DNA from 4 places in the Bradyrhizobium sp. 2TAF24 genome. Region 4 is predicted to be linked to each of the others. Evidence: riboswitches for the same ligand, from Rfam matches in the RefSeq annotation. Region 4 holds a riboswitch; each other region holds the start of a gene.
What was found. Region 4 has a riboswitch for cobalamin ahead of cobG (precorrin-3B synthase). Riboswitches for the same ligand answer to the same signal wherever they lie in the genome.
Positions count from the first base shown of each region.

Region 1: linked by a shared signal. The riboswitch ahead of AB4Z37_RS03750 (TonB-dependent receptor plug domain-containing protein) and the one ahead of cobG (precorrin-3B synthase) in region 4 are both predicted to bind cobalamin.
Region 2: linked by a shared signal. The riboswitch ahead of AB4Z37_RS03810 (DUF1636 family protein) and the one ahead of cobG (precorrin-3B synthase) in region 4 are both predicted to bind cobalamin.
Region 3: linked by a shared signal. The riboswitch ahead of AB4Z37_RS15950 (TonB-dependent siderophore receptor) and the one ahead of cobG (precorrin-3B synthase) in region 4 are both predicted to bind cobalamin.

Region 1 covers NZ_JBFRFW010000002.1:106,922-111,115, reverse strand. The annotation lists gene AB4Z37_RS03750 (TonB-dependent receptor plug domain-containing protein) at 1-1,958, opposite strand, end outside; cobalamin riboswitch at 2,061-2,255, opposite strand; gene AB4Z37_RS03745 (hypothetical protein) at 2,239-2,541, opposite strand; gene AB4Z37_RS03740 (Lrp/AsnC family transcriptional regulator) at 3,094-3,597, opposite strand; gene hppD (4-hydroxyphenylpyruvate dioxygenase) at 3,720-4,194, shown strand, end outside.
Region 2 covers NZ_JBFRFW010000002.1:121,477-125,670, reverse strand. The annotation lists gene cobT (nicotinate-nucleotide--dimethylbenzimidazole phosphoribosyltransferase) at 1-39, opposite strand, end outside; gene cobS (adenosylcobinamide-GDP ribazoletransferase) at 177-923, shown strand; gene AB4Z37_RS03815 (histidine phosphatase family protein) at 923-1,504, shown strand; cobalamin riboswitch at 1,522-1,716, shown strand; gene AB4Z37_RS03810 (DUF1636 family protein) at 1,826-2,275, shown strand; gene cobU (bifunctional adenosylcobinamide kinase/adenosylcobinamide-phosphate guanylyltransferase) at 2,272-2,808, shown strand; gene cobW (cobalamin biosynthesis protein CobW) at 2,821-3,834, shown strand; gene cobN (cobaltochelatase subunit CobN) at 3,852-4,194, shown strand, end outside.
Region 3 covers NZ_JBFRFW010000009.1:154,608-158,801, reverse strand. The annotation lists gene AB4Z37_RS15955 (NAD(P)H-dependent oxidoreductase) at 1-848, opposite strand, end outside; cobalamin riboswitch at 1,171-1,395, shown strand; gene AB4Z37_RS15950 (TonB-dependent siderophore receptor) at 1,697-3,973, shown strand; gene AB4Z37_RS15945 (PepSY domain-containing protein) at 3,976-4,194, shown strand, end outside.
Region 4 covers NZ_JBFRFW010000019.1:8,942-13,135, forward strand. The annotation lists gene AB4Z37_RS25970 (NAD(+) synthase) at 1-1,611, shown strand, start outside; cobalamin riboswitch at 1,737-1,950, shown strand; gene cobG (precorrin-3B synthase) at 2,171-3,337, shown strand; gene AB4Z37_RS25980 (precorrin-8X methylmutase) at 3,337-3,966, shown strand; gene AB4Z37_RS25985 (precorrin-2 C(20)-methyltransferase) at 3,969-4,194, shown strand, end outside.

The sequences.
Region 1 (4,194 bases), on a different contig from region 4:
ACGCCATAGCTGGCGACACGAACGCCACCGAAGATCCCGAAGCCGGGCCGCAGGAATCCGGTCGGGTCCTGATAGCGCTGGTTGAACAGGTTATCGATGCGCCCGAACAGTTTCATCTGGTCGTTGATGGTGTAGTCGGCCGCGAGGTTGACGACGGTGTAGCCCGGTGCGGTCATCCGCGGGATGGAGAAATCGCGGCTGCTGTCGATGAAGCTGCCGACATAGAGCACGGTTCCCGATACCGACAGCACCGCAGAGGGCGACCAGTTCGCCGTCACGCTCGCCTTGTTCTTCGGACGTCGCAGCAGTTCGAGGCCGGTCGTCTTGTCGATCGCGCGGGTATAGGTGTAGTCACCGCGCAACTGAACGGTCTCGGAGACGGTCCAGGTCGCGAACGTCTCGACGCCTTCGGTTTCTGCCGCGCCGATATTGACATAGGTCGAGCTGAAGGTCGCCGGGTTCGACACGGTGTTGATCAGGTCGGTGATGTCGTTGTGGAAGTAGGTGGCGCCGAAGCGGAAGCGGTCGCCGACCGGTTGCTCGAAGCCGGCGTCGTAGCCGGTGCTCTGCTCCGGTTTGAGGTTCGGATTGGCAAAGAACAGGAACGACGGATAGTCGACATAGAGCTGGCTCAGGGTCGGGGCCTTGAAGCCGGTGCCATAGCTCGCCTTCAGCCTGGTCTCGGTGCCTGGAATGATGTAGGCGGGCACCACGCGCCAGGTGGTGTGGTCGCCGAAGCGGTCGTTGTCGTCGAGGCGGATGTTCGACACCACGAACAGCCGCTTGAAGAATTCAGATTGCAGCTCGAGATAGGCGCCTTTGTTGACGTTCTCGGCGAATACCGTGGCAGTGTTGAGCTGCTCTCGCTCGTGCTCTGCGCCGATCACCAGGGTCTGCGCCGGCAGCAGGGCCAGCACGCCACGCCAGTCATATTTCACGCGATCGCCGGTGTTGGTGGAGTTGCCCGCGCTCGGATCGGCATTGAAATTCCAGTGGCTGGCGTAGTTCACGCCGAAATAGTTCTTGAAACGGCCGTCCAGCAGCGACCATACGCCCTCGGCGCGGGTGAAGATCTGCCGTACCTGCTGCGTGCTCTGGGTCGGGCTCGGTGTGCTGGAGAAGGTGACGGGATTGAAGGTGTCGCCGGTGAAGCGCAGCGTCGCGTCGGTGTAGCGGGCCGTGACGTTGAGGGCGAAATCGTCGGTGACGTCGACGCCGAGCTTCGTGGAGTATGTCATGTTGTCATACCAGTTGCCGATCGCCCGCTGCCCCGGCGGCAGAAGCTCGGATGGCGTGACCGGCGTGTTGGATGACGCGAAGTGTGAGACATTGAAGGCGTAGCTGATGCGGTCCTGTGATCCGCTGAGGCCGACGTCCTGGTTGAACGTGCCGAACGAGCCGCCCTCGATGCTGGCGGTCGCCCGCGGCGGACCTTCGCCCTTCCTGGTGGTGATGGAGATCACGCCGCCGATCGCATCGGCGCCGTAGAGGCCGCTCTGCGGTCCCCGCAACACCTCGATGCGTTCGATGTCGCTGGTGAGCAACTGGCCGAGATCGAACACGCGGTTGACGTCGCTGGGATTGCTGACGTCGATGCCGTCGATCAGCACCTTGGTGTGGTTGGCGTTGGTGCCGCGGATGAACACGGCGGTGAGGCCGCCGGGGCCGCCGCTCTGGACCACATTGAGCCCGGGCACGGTGGCGAGGGCGTCAGGCACCGTGCGCCGCTGGTCACGCTCGAGGTCCTTGCCGGAGATCACCGTCACCGAATTGCCGATCTGCTCGGCCGGCGTTTCCGTCCGCGTGGCGCTGACGACGATCTCGGGCAGATTCTGGGCCGCCGTCGGCGCCGGTTGAGCGCGGGCCTGGGAGATGGCGGTGAAGAGCAGTGGTGCGGCGATGGAGGTGACCACCGCCTGGCGGCGGCGCGACTTTGACGCAGTGAAAACAGCAGACATGGAGCCCTCGGTTGACGGCAGTGGCACGTCACAGCAACCGGGGCCCATGCGAGCGTTCACCCTCATGGAACCAATGCCTGTACTCCCCGACCGGCATCGTCGCGTGTGACCACGTTGACGGCAGGTCTCCTGGCTCGCGAGTCATCGCTGCGCCATCGCCTTCCCGGGTCCGAGGGCCCAGTGGCAACGGATGGCTGGCTCGTCGCTTACAGTTGCGGGGGCAGCTGCGGCATCGGAGGGGATCCTCACCGCATTCCCTTTTGATCCCAAATGGGAACCGTCAACCAGACGTTAAGATTTGGCCGTGTCGGGCGTCAATAGCCGCCGGCTGCGGTGCGGCAGGGCGGCTGAAAGTGTTGCGCGTTTGTCTCAGAACGCGACGTGTCAGCGCGGTGCGGTTAACCTTTGGAACGACATTGGAACGAAACACGCCCGAATCGGCCGAATCGCCATGGCGCTCGATCGCGCCCGCCTCATCTGGGGATTGCGCGGATGCGCGGGTACAAGATGAAGATCGGGCTTCGGCACCGATCACGATCGTTTCATTATGCGGCGTGCTGCAATCGTTAATTTCGCGAGACATGGCCGGGCTTGTGTGCGCCTGTCGCCGCCAGGTGCCGTCACGATCAGTGGCATCGCGCAGAACAAGGCATTTGTGTCGAAATGTAACGAACCGCGCTCGTGCCGTTAACATTTCGAACGCTGCCGGAACGAAACGAGGGCGAATCGGCCGAATCGCCGTGATCGTCGATCGCGCCCGCCTCATCTTGGGACCGGCGAATGCATGGCTACAAGATGAAGATCGGCTTCGGGACAGATTGCGATCGCTTCATCGCGCGACGTGTCGCAATCGTTAATTTTCGCGAGAGGCGGCCGGGCTTGGTGTGTACCTGCAGCGGCCAGGTGTCGTCGCCAGCCAGCGACTTCGTGCAGAACAAGGCATTTGTGTTGAAATGTAACGAGCGCGATGAGCGCCTTTAACGTTTCGAACAACGGCGGAACGAAACAGGGGCGAATCGGCCGAATCACCCGGGCGCGATACCAGGCCATGCTTGATCTGGTGATGTCGGCCGCATGCACCACAACATGGCGTTGGCGTCTTTTCAGTCGTGGCGACGCCCGACGTCTCAAATCGTTAACGCCCGCCAGCGGGGCGCGGCCGGCCAAGCGGCAGCTTCCGCGTGGTCTTGAGGCAATCCAGCACGATCGACGAGCGCACATGGGCGACGCTGTCGTGCGGCATCAGCACATTGTTGACGATGTCAGACAAGCTCTTGAGGTCGCGCAGTGCGATCTTGAGCATGTAGTCGGCGTCGCCGGTGAGGGCGAAGGCCTCCTGGATATCGTCGACCCGCAGCACCAGGTCACGAAAGCGCTTGGCGTTGTTCGGCGAGTGGGTGGCGAGCGTGATGTGCACCAGGGCGATGACATTGAAGCCCAGCGCCTCATTGGCGAGGTCGGCATGATAGCCCTGGATGATGCCATCCTCCTCGAGCCGGCTGCGGCGGCGCGAGCACTGCGAGGCGGACAGGCCGGCGATATCAGCCAGCTCCTGGTTGGTCAGGCGCCCGTCATCCTGCAGGGCGGCGAGAATCTTCAGATCGAAGGCGTCGACCGCGACGGTTCCCATCGATGTCATGCAGAAGAAGCCTCCTAGATGCACAGATCGTGCGTGTTCGTGCCGGAAAGCGCCCCATTATGCATGAACATTGTGTCCGATGTGAATGAAAATGTCGGCATCAAAGTCCAGGGAGAGCCGCGATGGGTCCGTTTCCGCACGATGCGCCAGCCGCCACCATTTCCGACCACAACCCGATGGGGACCGACGGCTTCGAGTTCGTCGAATACGCCCACCCGGAGCCGGAGCAACTGCATGCCTTGTTCCGCCTGATGGGGTTCACCGCGGTGGCGCGGCATAAGACCAAGGCGATCACTGTGTACCGCCAGGGCGACGTGAACTATCTCGTCAACGAACAGCCGGGCACTCACGGCCACAGCTTCGTCGCTGCCCATGGCCCGTGTGCGCCGTCGATGGCGTTCCGGGTGGTCGATGCGCGTCGCGCCTATGAACGCGCCATTTCGCTCGGCGCCGAACCAGCGGACATTCCGTCCGCGCAGAAGACCCTCGACGTTCCCGCGATCAAGGGGATCGGCGGCAGCCTGCTGTATTTCGTCGATCAGTATGGCGCCAAGGGTTCGGCCTACGACGCCGAGTTCGAGTGGCTCAATGGCCGCA
Region 2 (4,194 bases), on a different contig from region 4:
GCAGAAGGCGCGGATCTCGTCGAGCGTCTCGAAGGGCATGAAAAACCTGTCGGGCGGGACTGCGAACCCTCGATCCCACCGCAGGGAGGGGCTGTCAATGGCGGAAAACGGAAGCAATTTTGGCAGGGCGCGTGTATGCAGCAAGGCGATGCCGTCCGATTGTTGCTGCCGTGCCCATGCATGACTGGTTCGACGATTTCCGCCTTGCCGTGACCTTCCTGACGCGGGTGCCGCTGGCGCCGCCGGCGGGCCCCGTCGACGTGCCGCGGGCGATGCGCCTGTTTCCGCTGGTGGCGGCTGTCATTGGCCTCGCCGCAGGGCTGTTCGACCTCGCGCTGCTGCGGCTCGGCCTGCCGCCTCTTGCCGCAGCAGCGCTGACACTGGGCGCCAGCGCGTGGCTGACCGGCGCGCTGCACGAGGATGGCCTTGGCGACGTTGCCGATGGTTTCGGCGGCGGACGCGACATCGCCGCCAAGCTCGCGATCATGAAGGACAGCCGGCTCGGCAGCTACGGCATGCTGGCGATGATCACGAGCTTCGCCGCCAAGCTCGCGGCGCTGGCCGCGCTGCCGCTGCACGCGGTGGTGCCGGCGCTGGTGGCGACCCATGCGCTGGCACGCAGCCCGCTGCCGGCGCTGGCCTTGCTGCTGCCGCCGGCGCGCAGCGACGGCCTTGCCGCCAGCGCCGGTCGGCCCGATCAGGCCACGGTGCTGACCGCGATGACGGTTGGCGGTGCCATCGCTCTCATTTGCCTGCCGTTCGGCACCGCGCTCGGCGCCATCATGGTGACCGTGTTTGGCGCTGCTGTCATGGGTTGGCTGGCTCGCCGCCAGATCGGCGGCTACACCGGCGATGTGCTCGGTGCGGCCGAACAGGTAGTGGAGGTCGTGGTGCTGCTCCTGCTGTCGGCTCGGTTGGCATGATGACGGATGTCTCCCGGCTGTGGTTGATCCGCCATGCGCCGGTCGATGGTCCGCGGGGCGTGATCCATGGACCGGATGCGCCTGCCGACGTGTCGGATCATATCGCGCTGGCTGGCTTGCGGCGCCTGCTGCCGTCTTCCGCCACCAGCTTTTGCAGTCCGGCCCGGCGCACCCGCGAAACCGCCGCGGCGCTTGGGCTCACGCCGCAGCTCGCCCCGTTGTTTCGCGAGCAAGATTTCGGTTCCTGGACGGGACGCCGGCACGACGACCTCGCCGCCGAGATGGGCGATGCCTATCGGGCGTTCTGGGCTGCCTCCGCCACCAACCGGCCGCCCGGTGGCGAGAGCTTTGTCGACCAGATCGCGCGGGTGTCGCGAGGGTTCGCGGCCTTGCCTGACGGCGAGGCGGTGCTGGTGGTGCATTCGGGAACCGTGCGGGCGGCGCTGGCGATCGCGCTCGACCTTGCGGCGGAGAATGCGCTGCGTTTTGTCATCGATCCGCTGTCGCTGACCCGGATCGATCGGCTGGCGTCGGGATGGCGGGTCGCGGCCGTCAACCAGTCGTCGGTTTCGCGCGGTTGACCCCGGCGATGGCCGCAGATACCGTGCCGGCCGATGGTTCCTTCCCCGGTGGAAGGTGAAAAGGGAAGCCGGTGCGAGCTCGTCTCAAGGCCGGCGCTGCCCCCGCAACTGTAAGCGACGAGCCTGTGCCGAAGCCACTGGGAGGTCCCGGGAAGGCGGCGATCAGGCCGCGACTCGCAAGCCAGGAGACCTGCCATCAGGACTTGTGCTTTGGAGGCGTCGGGGCGGGGTGCACCGGACGGGAGCGTTGACCGATGGCCCGTGCCATCGCGCGATCCGACAAAGCTCGCGGCCCTAGAAGCCACGCCTTGAGAGCTTGTGATGGATCGATCCGAATCCCCGTCCGATGCGCCTACGGTGACCGCGCCCGAGGCCCGTGCGGATGTTCAGCCGGATGTCGTTGTCAGCGTCTGCACCACCTGCCGCGCGGCGGATGCGCCGCCGACGGTCGGGCCCGCGCTGCTCGCGGCGCTCCGCGAGGTGTTCGAGGCCGGTGGCGAGCCCGCCCGGGTTCGTGCGGTGCAATGCCTCAGCGTCTGCAAACGGCCGGTGACCGTCGCGGTGTCCGGCGCCGACCGCTACACTTTCCTGTTCGGTGATCTCGATGTCGAGCGCGGCGTGCCGGCGCTGACCAGCTTCGTGTCCGCGTACCGCATGTCGAACTATGGCCTGGTGCCGTGGCGGTCGCGCGCGGAGGTGCTGCGCAAAGGCACCGTGGCGCGCATTCCGCCGGCGATCTGGTCGCCGGACGATGGCGAGCCGCCCAAATGAGCGTGCTGCAAACCACTCTGGTGCTTGGCGGCGCGCGCTCGGGCAAATCCTCCTTCGCCGAATCGCTGATCGCGGCCAGCGGCCTTGCGCGGATCTACGTCGCGACGGCGGCCGCAGGCGACGACGAAATGCGTGCGCGCATCGCGCATCATCGCGACCGGCGTGGCGCCGGCTGGACCACCCGCGAGGTCGAGCTCGATCTCGTCGAGGTCCTTGCGCGCGACAGCGACGTGGACGTTGCCGTGCTGGTGGACTGCCTGACGCTGTGGCTCTCCAACCTGATGCACGCCGGCCGCGATGCCGCGCGCGAGGGCACGCGCCTCGCCGACTGGCTGCGTAACGCAACTTGTCCCGTGGTGCTGGTGTCCAACGAGGTCGGCCTCGGCCTTGTCCCGGAGACACCGCTCGGCCGCAGCTTCCGGGATGCCCAGGGACGCCTCAACCAGACCATCGCCGCAGCCGTGCCCGAGGTCGCCTTTGTCGCGGCGGGGCTGCCGCTGTGGCTCAAACGTTCGTCCATTCCACCTGCCTGATCCGGAGTTCGCATGTCCCGTGTTCCCGTCACCGTCCTCACCGGCTTTCTCGGCGCCGGCAAGACCACCCTGCTGCGCTCGCTGCTCACCCAGGCCGGCGGTCGCCGCATCGCGGTCATCGTCAACGAATTCGGCGACGCCGGCTTCGATGGCGGCCTTGTCGAGGAATGCGCCGCCAAGGCGTGCGCCCCGGGCGATATCGTCGAGCTGACCAATGGCTGCATCTGCTGCACGGTGGCGGATGATTTCATTCCGACCATGGACAAGCTGTTGTCGCGCGAGCGGCCGCTCGACGCCATCGTCATCGAGACATCTGGCCTGGCGCTGCCGCAGCCGCTGCTGAAGGCGTTCGCCTGGCCTGATGTGCGCACCCGCGCCACGGTGGATGGCGTGGTCACGGTGGTCGACGCGCTGGCGCTGTCCGAAGGCCGTGTCGTGCTCGACGAGGAGGCGCTGGGCGAGCAGCGTGCCGCCGATCCCTCGCTCGATCACGACGATCCGATCGAGGAGGTGTTCGAGGATCAGCTCGCTTGCGCCGACCTCGTCGTGCTGTCGAAGTCCGACCTTGTGGCGCCGCAGGCGCTGGCGGAGATGGAGAGCCGTCTCGCCGCCGTGGTGCGGTCCGGCGTGCGGCTGGTGCGCTCCGAAGGCAATCTGCCCGCCGATGTGCTGATCGGCCTCAAGGCAACGGCCGAAGACGATCTCGCTGCGCGTGCCGGTCACCACGGTGAGGAAGAGGAGCACGACCATGATGACTTCGAGAGCATCGTGGTGACGCCATCAGCCGCGTCGGATCTCGACGGTGTGCGGGCGCGTGTGGCGCAGGCCCTCGCTCTGGATGGGGTGCTGCGCGTCAAGGGGCATGCCCGTATTGACGGCAAGCCGGCGCCGGTAGTGGTGCAGGCGGTCGGCAGCCGGGTCGAACTGGCGTTCGGACGTCCTGATGCGGCGCAAGCCGAGCACCTCGTCGTCATCGGTCTGAAGGGTTTCGACGGCGACGCGGCACGCCGCGCGCTCGCCGGCTAGGAGGTTACGACGATCCGATGCACCTCAAGCTCGACACCAGCGGTGGCATCGACGACGGCGACGTCGCCCGTGATCTCGGGCAGCCGACGACCGACATCGTCGTGCTGTCGGCGGCCGACAGCGAACTCGCGGCGTTCGGCGCCGCGGCCGCACGGCTGGGAGCGGACTTTCCATCGCTGACGCTGACCAATCTGCTGGCGCTTGGTCACCCGGCTTCGGTCGATGCCTATGTCGAGCGGACGCTAAGCGCAGCGAAAATCGTCGTGCTGCGCATGCTCGGCGGCGAAAGCTACTGGCCGCATGGCATCGAGAGCCTGCGGGCCGATGCGCTGCGCCGCGGTGCGCTGTTCGCCTGCATTC
Region 3 (4,194 bases), on a different contig from region 4:
CAGCGCAGGTCACGGAACACCGGACGGCCGTCGCGCTCCACTGACGACACCACCTCGACCACACCAGCGCGTTCGAGCACGCCGCCGGCATCCCGCGGCCGCAGCACATGCGGCAGGTCGTCGACGCCGCAGGGCGGAAACGCAAGGCCTGCGGACGGCACGTCGAGGCCGGTAGCGTTGGCGATCGCCGCCATCTCGATGGCGGATTTGGTGCCGTCGAGGAAGGAATTGAACATCTGCGGGTTCATGCCCGCCGACTGCGCCTCGGCGGCGCTGAGGCCGTAATGCTTCCACACCTCGGCCGGCGTGACGTCGTGATAGAGCGGCAGGTACTTGGTGCCCTTGCCGGCGGCGACGACACGGAAGCCGGTGGCGCGCGCCCAGTCGACGAGCTCGGCGGTGAGCGCCGGCTGGTCGCCATAGGCCAATGAATAGACCACGCCCGCGCGGCGCGCCTCCTCCGCCAACAGCGGACCCGCAAGCACGTCGGCTTCGACATTGACCATCACGATATGCTTGCCGGCGGCGATCGCCGCACGCGCATGGCGGATGCCGACGGCGGGATTGCCGGTCGCCTCGATCACCACCTCGACAGCGGCATCGCCGATCGCCGCAAGACCGTCTTTCGTGAACGACGTCGCGGCGATCCGTGCCGCATCCCAGCCGACCGTGCGGCAGGCATCGCGCGCCCGCTCCGGATCGAGGTCGACGATGACGGCGACCTCGAGGCCCGCCGTGTGCGGCACCTGGGCGAGGAACATCGAGCCGAACTTGCCGGCGCCGATCAGCGCAACGCGAACCGGGCGGCCGGCGGACAGGCGCTTGTGCAGCAGATGATGGAGATTCATGAAGCGTCGTCTTTATGATGGTCAGGCCGGCGCAGGCGGCACGAGGATGGGCTGTCGCACGCGCGCCCATCGAACTGGCCCGCGAACCATAGGCGCACGCCTTCGCGAGTCAACCTGCGCAGGACCTCCCGCGTGAGCTGGACAACTCCGGCGCATGGCGGCGCGCGGCCGCGGACGACGACGCCACGCGACGGCGCCGAGGCCATCGCTGCCGCGCAGGGCGCACCGGCCGCCTGCCGTCACCGCCGCGACGGTGAGACCTATTGCCACAGCAAAGCATGTGCATCGACAATCGAGTCGATTGACGCCCACCGAACCACTGCCTATCGTCGCGGCGACGGTTCCTTCCGAGGATCAAAAGGGAATGCGGTGCAGGTTCGCCTCAAGCCGCAGCTGTCCCCGCAACTGTAAGCGGCGAGCCGATCGTCAGCACGCAGCCCGTAATCACGGGCGGTGATGCTCAAAGCCACTGGGCTGCTTCGCCCGGGAAGGTGACGATCAGCGACGACCCGCGAGCCAGGAGACCTGCCGTCAGCCGTGGTCACACGCGAGCACATCGGGCGGGGCGTCCTGGTGGAAGCCGATCCGTCGCCGTAGGGCGACCGGGGCGGCTTGCGTTCGCGGTGACGTGCCACGCTCACCGCGAGTCCCCGACTCATGATCTTCCCTTCCATGACAGCGCCGTCGCACGGCGCCGATCTCCCTTATCCAAGACATTCGGCAGCGATGTCGGCTGCGCGCACGTCGCCGGCCTCGCCCCATTGCGTGCCTCACCAGGCGTATGTAACGTTATAACATAACATACACTACATCGCCGCCACTGATCCTCACGCGAGTCATCAAACCCAATGTCTGTCCGTCCGATCGCAGCGCCGCGCCGCCGCGCCGCCCTGCTCTGCTCCATCGCCCTGTCGTCACTGCTGCTGCCCGCCGAAGTCTCCGCCCAGGGCGCGACCCAACCCGGCCGGCTCGACACCATCGAAGTGTCACCCCCGGCACAGGCAAAACCGAAACGCGCCGCCAGCAGGCGCGCCGAACGCGCGACGCGCACCCGACCGAGGCCTGCCGCAACCGCCGCGACGTCAGCGGGCAACGCACCTGCGTCATCCGCACCGCCCGCGACCGCGCTGCACCTCACTGCACCCGCAGCGAGCGGCAGCCGCCTCGGCCTCACCCCGCTGCAGACGCCTGCCAGCGTCGAGGTGATCAGCGCCGACACCATCGCCGCGCGCGGCCAGCACAGCGTGCTCGACGCCGTGACCCAGAACGCGGCGGGCTTCACCGCCACCCCGGCACCGGGCAATGGCGGGCTGTCGTTTGCGACCCGCGGCTTCGCCGGCAGCAACTCGGTGATGACGCTGTATGACGGCACCCGCTTCTATGTCGGCGCCGGCACCGTCACCTTCCCGTTCGACACCTGGACGGCGCAGCAGATCGAGGTGATGCGCGGCCCGGCCTCGGTGATGTACGGCGAAGGCGCGATCGGCGGCATCGTCAATGTCGTGCCGAAAAAGCCGATCACCACCGCGCACAACGAGGCCGAGGTCTCGCTCGACACCAACATGACGCGGCGGCTTGCGGTCGACAGCGGCGGCCCGATCAATCCCAATGTCTCCTACCGCGTCGCCGCCACCGGCAATATGTCCGACGGCTATGTCGACCGCGACAGGACCTCGAATGTCGCGGTCTCCGCCGCGGTGCGGGTGCAGGCGGCCGACAACCTCGCCTTCACGCTATCGAACGACTATGGCGACCGCAGCCCGTCGCGCTATTTCGGCACCCCGCTGATCAACGGCACGCTCGACACCGCGCTGCGCTATCAGAACTACAACACATGGGACAGCCAGATCCGCTACAAGGACAACTGGACCCAGTTCAAGACCGAATGGGACGTCGCCGACGGCGTCTCGGTGCGCAACACCACCTACTATCTCACCAGCAACCGGCACTGGCGCGACATCGAGGCCTATACGTTCAGCCCGGCGACCGGCCTCATCGGCCGCAACAGCTATATCGAGATCTTCCACGACCAGACCCAGCTCGGCACCCGCACCGACGTGACGCTGCGCGGCCACATCTTCGGCTTCAGGAACGAGTTCGTCGCCGGCTTCGACGTCAACCAGATCACCTTCGCCCACGTCAACAACTCGCCCTACAACGGTCAGACCTACGTTCCGCTCCTCAACTTCGATCCCGGCCTGTTCTCGGCGACCACCAGCCCGACGACGCCGGGCTACCATTCCCTGACCAACCAGTACGCGCTGTTCGCCGAGGATCGCCTGATGCTCACCGAGCAGCTCGCGCTGGTCAGCGGCGTGCGCTTCGACCGGCCGACCGTCAACCGCACCGACGACCGCATCCCCGCCAACAGCTTCGAAACCTCGCTGTCAGGCACGAGCTGGCGCGCCGGCCTCGTCTACACCCCGATCGAGAACCTGGCGTTCTATGGTCAGTACGCCACCGCCGTCGACCCGGTCGGCAACCTGATCACACTCAACACCAGCCAGAAGAACTTCCAGCTCGCCACCGGCCGGCAGGTCGAGGTCGGCGTCAAGCAGTCGTTCTGGGGCGGCCGCGGCGAGTGGACGCTCGCCGCCTACGACATCGTCAAGAACAACCTGTTGATTCCGGATTCGACCAATCTGGCGGGCCCGTCGCTGCAGGTCGGCCAGCAGTCGTCGCGCGGCATCGAGGCGAGCCTCGGCCTCACGCTCAACGACGCCTGGCGGGTCGACGGCAATGTCGCGCTGCTGCGCGCCAAGTACGACAACTTCTCCGCCGTCGTCGGCGGCAAGCTGGTCAACTATGCCGGCAATGTGCCGTTCAACGTGCCCCAGCAGGTCGGCAATGCCTGGGTGACCTGGAATTTCGCGCCGAACTGGTCGGCCAACGCCGGCGTGCAGGTGGTCGGGTCGATGTACACCGACGCCGGCAACACGCTGCAGCGGCCGTCCTACGCACTGGTCAACGCCGGCCTGCGCTGGCAGCCGGACGCACAGACCACCGTGGCGCTGCGCGTCTATAACCTGTTCGACAAGGTCTATGCCGTGTCGGCGCCTTACAGCGGCCAGTGGCTGCTGGGCATGCCGCGCACGGCGGAACTGTCGGTCAACGTCAAGTTCTGACGATGAACCTGCGGATCGTGCGACGGGCCAAACGCTGGCTCTATATCATCCACCGCTGGATCGGCATTGCCACATGCCTGCTGTTCGCCATGTGGTTCGTGTCCGGCGTGGTGATGATGTATGTCGCGTTTCCGCAGCTTAGTGACACCGAGCGATGGGCGGCACTGCCGCCCGTCGCCTGGGACAAGGTGGCTGTGACGCCGGACCGCGCTTTGGCGCTC
Region 4 (4,194 bases):
GGTATGGTTGCGCCCTTCGGCGTCGACCTGCTGTTTGCGGCCGACGACGTCCCCGGGCTCACGGTCGGCATCGAGATCTGCGAGGACATGTGGGTGCCGGCGACGCCGGGGGCGGAATTGGCGCTGGCGGGAGCGAGCGTCCTGCTCAACCTCTCGGGCAGCCCGATCACCATCGGCCGGGCGCGGTCGCGCGCGCTGCTGTGCCAGTCGTTCTCGGCACGCTGCCTCGCCGCCTATGTCTATGCCGCCGCCGGCGCCGGCGAATCCACGACGGACCTCGCCTGGGATGGGCAGACGTCGATCTTCGAGAACGGCGTCCTGCTGGCCGAAGGCGAACGATTCGCTCAGGAAGGGCAGATCACGCTCGCCGATGTCGACCTCGACCTGCTGCGCCAGGAGCGGCTGCTGATGGGCACCTTCGACGACAACGCCCGTCAGCGCGACGGGCGTGGCCAGAGCTGGCGACGGATCGCGTTCACGCTGCAGCCGCCCATGGCGGATGTCGGCTTTCTCAGGACGATCGAGCGCTTTCCGTTCGTGCCGAGCGATGAAGCGCGGCTCGAGCAGGACTGCTATGAAGCCTACAACATCCAGGTGGCAGGCCTTGTGCAGCGGATGCGGTCGACCAGCACCAAGCGGGTGGTGATCGGGGTGTCGGGCGGACTGGATTCGACCCATGCACTGATTGTCGCCGCCAAGGCCGTCGATCTGCTCGGCCTGCCACGGACCAACGTGCTCGCCTATACGATGCCGGGCTTCGCGACCGGCGACCAGAGCAAGACATTCGCCTGGGACCTGATGCGCGCGCTCGGCGTCAGCGCCTCCGAGCTCGACATCCGGGCGACGGCGACACTGATGCTGAAAGAGATCGCGCATCCGTTCGGCCGTGGCGAACCCGTCTATGACATTACCTTTGAGAACGTGCAGGCCGGATTGCGCACAGACTATCTGTTCCGCCTGGCCAACCATCATCATGGCATCGTCATCGGCACCGGTGATCTGTCGGAGCTCGCGCTCGGCTGGTGTACCTATGGCGTCGGCGATCAGATGTCGCATTACAACGTCAACTCCGGCATTCCGAAGACGCTGATCCAGCACCTGATCCGCTGGGTCGTCGCCTCGCGACAGTTTCCGGACGAGGTCGGCAAGACGTTGACGGCGATCGTGGCGGCGGAAATCTCGCCGGAGCTCGTGCCGGTCGGGGCCGGCGAGAAGCCGCAGAGCACGGAGGCCGCGATCGGCCCCTATGCCCTGCAGGATTTCAATCTGTTCTACACACTAAGCTATGGCTTCCGCCCGTCGAAGATCGCCTTCCTGGCGCTGCGGGCCTGGCAGGAGGTCGGGGCGGGCGCGTGGCCGCCGGGCTTTCCGGCGCCGATGCGGCGGGCTTATGACCTCGGCGAAATTCGCCATTGGCTCGAGGTGTTCGTGCGGCGCTTCTTCGCCTTCAGCCAGTTCAAGCGCTCGGCGATGCCGAACGGTCCCAAGGTGTCCGCGGGGGGCGCGTTGTCGCCGCGCGGCGACTGGCGCGCGCCGTCGGACGGAAATGCCGCGGTGTGGCTCGACGATCTCGACCGCAACGTGCCGCGCGAGGTGATCAAAGCGCCCTGACGCGACGGGCCTGATGGGCGCCGTCGGTGCCGGACGAGCCGGGCGGCACGCTATATGTATCCGCCGCTATTTGCCGCCGTCCCATCATCTTGCGGGCCCGATGGCTTGACAAGTCGCGGGCTTGGGCAAATGGTACCGCCGTTGGTTCCTGTCCCAGACAGGCGAAGAGGGAATGCGATCGGGCTCGTGCCATCAGGCAGGGCCCGAAGTGCAGCCGCCCCCGCGACCGTGACCGGAGAGATGCCCACAGGCCACTGACCCGACCGGGTCGGGAAGGCGGGATCGAAGGGAAAACCCCGCTCCGCAAGCCGGGAGACCTGCCAACGCAGTGCTTGAAACCGGCGGACGGGGTGTTCCGCGACGGGGGAGCGAACCTTGCAATCATCGGTTCGCGCGCCTCATCGCCTCCCACCGAAACTTCCAAGAGGGCGATGACCATCACGCTTCATGTCTGTGTCACCTGCCATGCCGGCGAGATGCCGGGCACCGGCGGGATCGCACGTGATCGGCGCACGGTCCTCGGAATGTGGCGTGCCGCGACCGCCTCGCGGGCCGTCTCATGAGCGCCGTCGCGATCAAGGGCTGGTGCCCCGGCGCGCTGCGGCCGATGCAGTCCGGGGATGGGCTGGTGGTCCGGATACGGCCACGGGGCGGCCGAATCGATGCACGGCAGGCGGCGGGCGTCGCGGCGCTCGCGGAACGGTATGGCAACGGCCTGATCGACCTGACCGGCCGGGCCAACCTTCAGATCAGGGGCGTCAGCGACGCCAGCCACACGCCGCTGATCGACGGACTGGCGCGGCTTGGGCTGCTCGATTCAGATGGCGCGGCCGAGGCGCGGCGCAACATCCTGGTAACGCCATTCTGGGGGGCAGGCGATGATGTCACCGCGCTCGCGGCGGAACTCGAAGGCGCGCTTGCGGTTGGTCCCGCCGGCCTTCCGACCAAGTTCGGCTTTGCCGTTGATTGCGGTGAGGAGCGGGTGCTGACCGGCGCGTCCGCCGATATTCGGATCGAACGCGACATCGCCGGCGGGCTGATCGTGCGGGCCGATGGCGTCGAGCGAGGCTGCGCTGTGACACGGGCAGAGGCGGTGCCCGCCGCGCTGGCCCTTGCCGAGTGGTTCGTGACGTCGGCAGGCGCTGCGAACGGACGCCGGCGGATGGCCGCGCATCTCGGCGCCGGCGCGCGCCTGCCGGAAGCTTTTCGTGCGGATGTCAGGCTTTCGCGCGCCCGCGCCGTGCCGCATCCCGCCTGCTATCCGCTTGGCGTGATGATCGGCGTGGCGTTCGGGCAGCTCACCCACGCCGCGCTTGCAGATCTTGCCGGGCGGGTGCAGGGCCTGCGCTTGACGCCATGGCGCATGATCCTGGCCGAGGGACTTCAGGAGATGCCGCGCGACGACAACGTCTTCATCACGCGCGCCGACGATCCGCGGCTGCGTGTCGTCGCCTGCAGCGGCGCGCCGGCCTGTAGCGAGGCGTTGGCCGATACACGGACGCTGGTGGCTGCGCTTGCACCGTATCTTGCAGCCGATTCCCGGCTTCACGTTTCAGGGTGCGCCAAGGGCTGTGCCCAATCCGGGCCTGCATCGATCACGCTGGTCGCGACCCCCAATGGGTTCGATCTCATTCGCGACGGCTCGACGCGGGATGCGCCTGTCCGGCATGGACTGAGCAAGGCAGATCTGGTCGCAGATCCCGCGATTCTGGTGGGAGGGCGCTGATGCCGCATGTCTACGAAACCGATGGCGCGGCGATCTATCGTCAATCCTTCTCGATCATCCGGGCGGAGGCCGACCTCGCGCGCTTTTCGGCCGACGAGGAACCGGTGGTGGTGCGCATGATCCATGCCGCGGGGATGGTGGGGCTCGAGCGCCATGTGCGCTTCACGCCGGGCATGGCGAGTGCCGCGCGCGCCGCCTTGCAGAACGGCGCGCCCATTCTCTGCGATGCGCGCATGGTCTCGGAAGGAATCACGCGTGCACGGCTGCCGGCCGGCAACGCCGTCATCTGCACGCTCGGTGATCCGGCAGTGCCGGGCCTTGCAAAGGCGATGCACAACACCCGCTCCGCGGCCGCGCTGGAGTTGTGGCGGCCGCATCTCGACGGCGCGATCGTCGCCATCGGCAACGCGCCGACCGCGTTGTTTCACCTTCTCAACATGCTGGATGATCGCGGTTGTCCACGACCGGCGGCGATCATCGGCTGCCCGGTCGGCTTTGTCGGTGCCGCCGAATCCAAGGCGGCGCTGATGGCCGGTCCACCCACGCCGGCCCTCACGGTGGAAGGGCGCCTGGGAGGCTCGGCGATCACCGTTGCCGCGGTCAACGCGTTGGCGAGCCGGAGCGAATAACCATGGGACGTATCATTTGCTGCGGCCTCGGGCCGGGCGATCCCGATCTGATGAGCGTGCGCGCCGACCGCGAGATCCGCGCGGCGCGACATGTCGCCTACTTCCGCAAGAAGGGGCGTCCCGGCCAGGCCCGGCGCATCGTCGAGGGCATGCTGGCTGAGGATGTCAGCGAATATCCGATGGAATATCCTGTGACCACGGAGATCGCCTTCGACAGCCCGGACTATG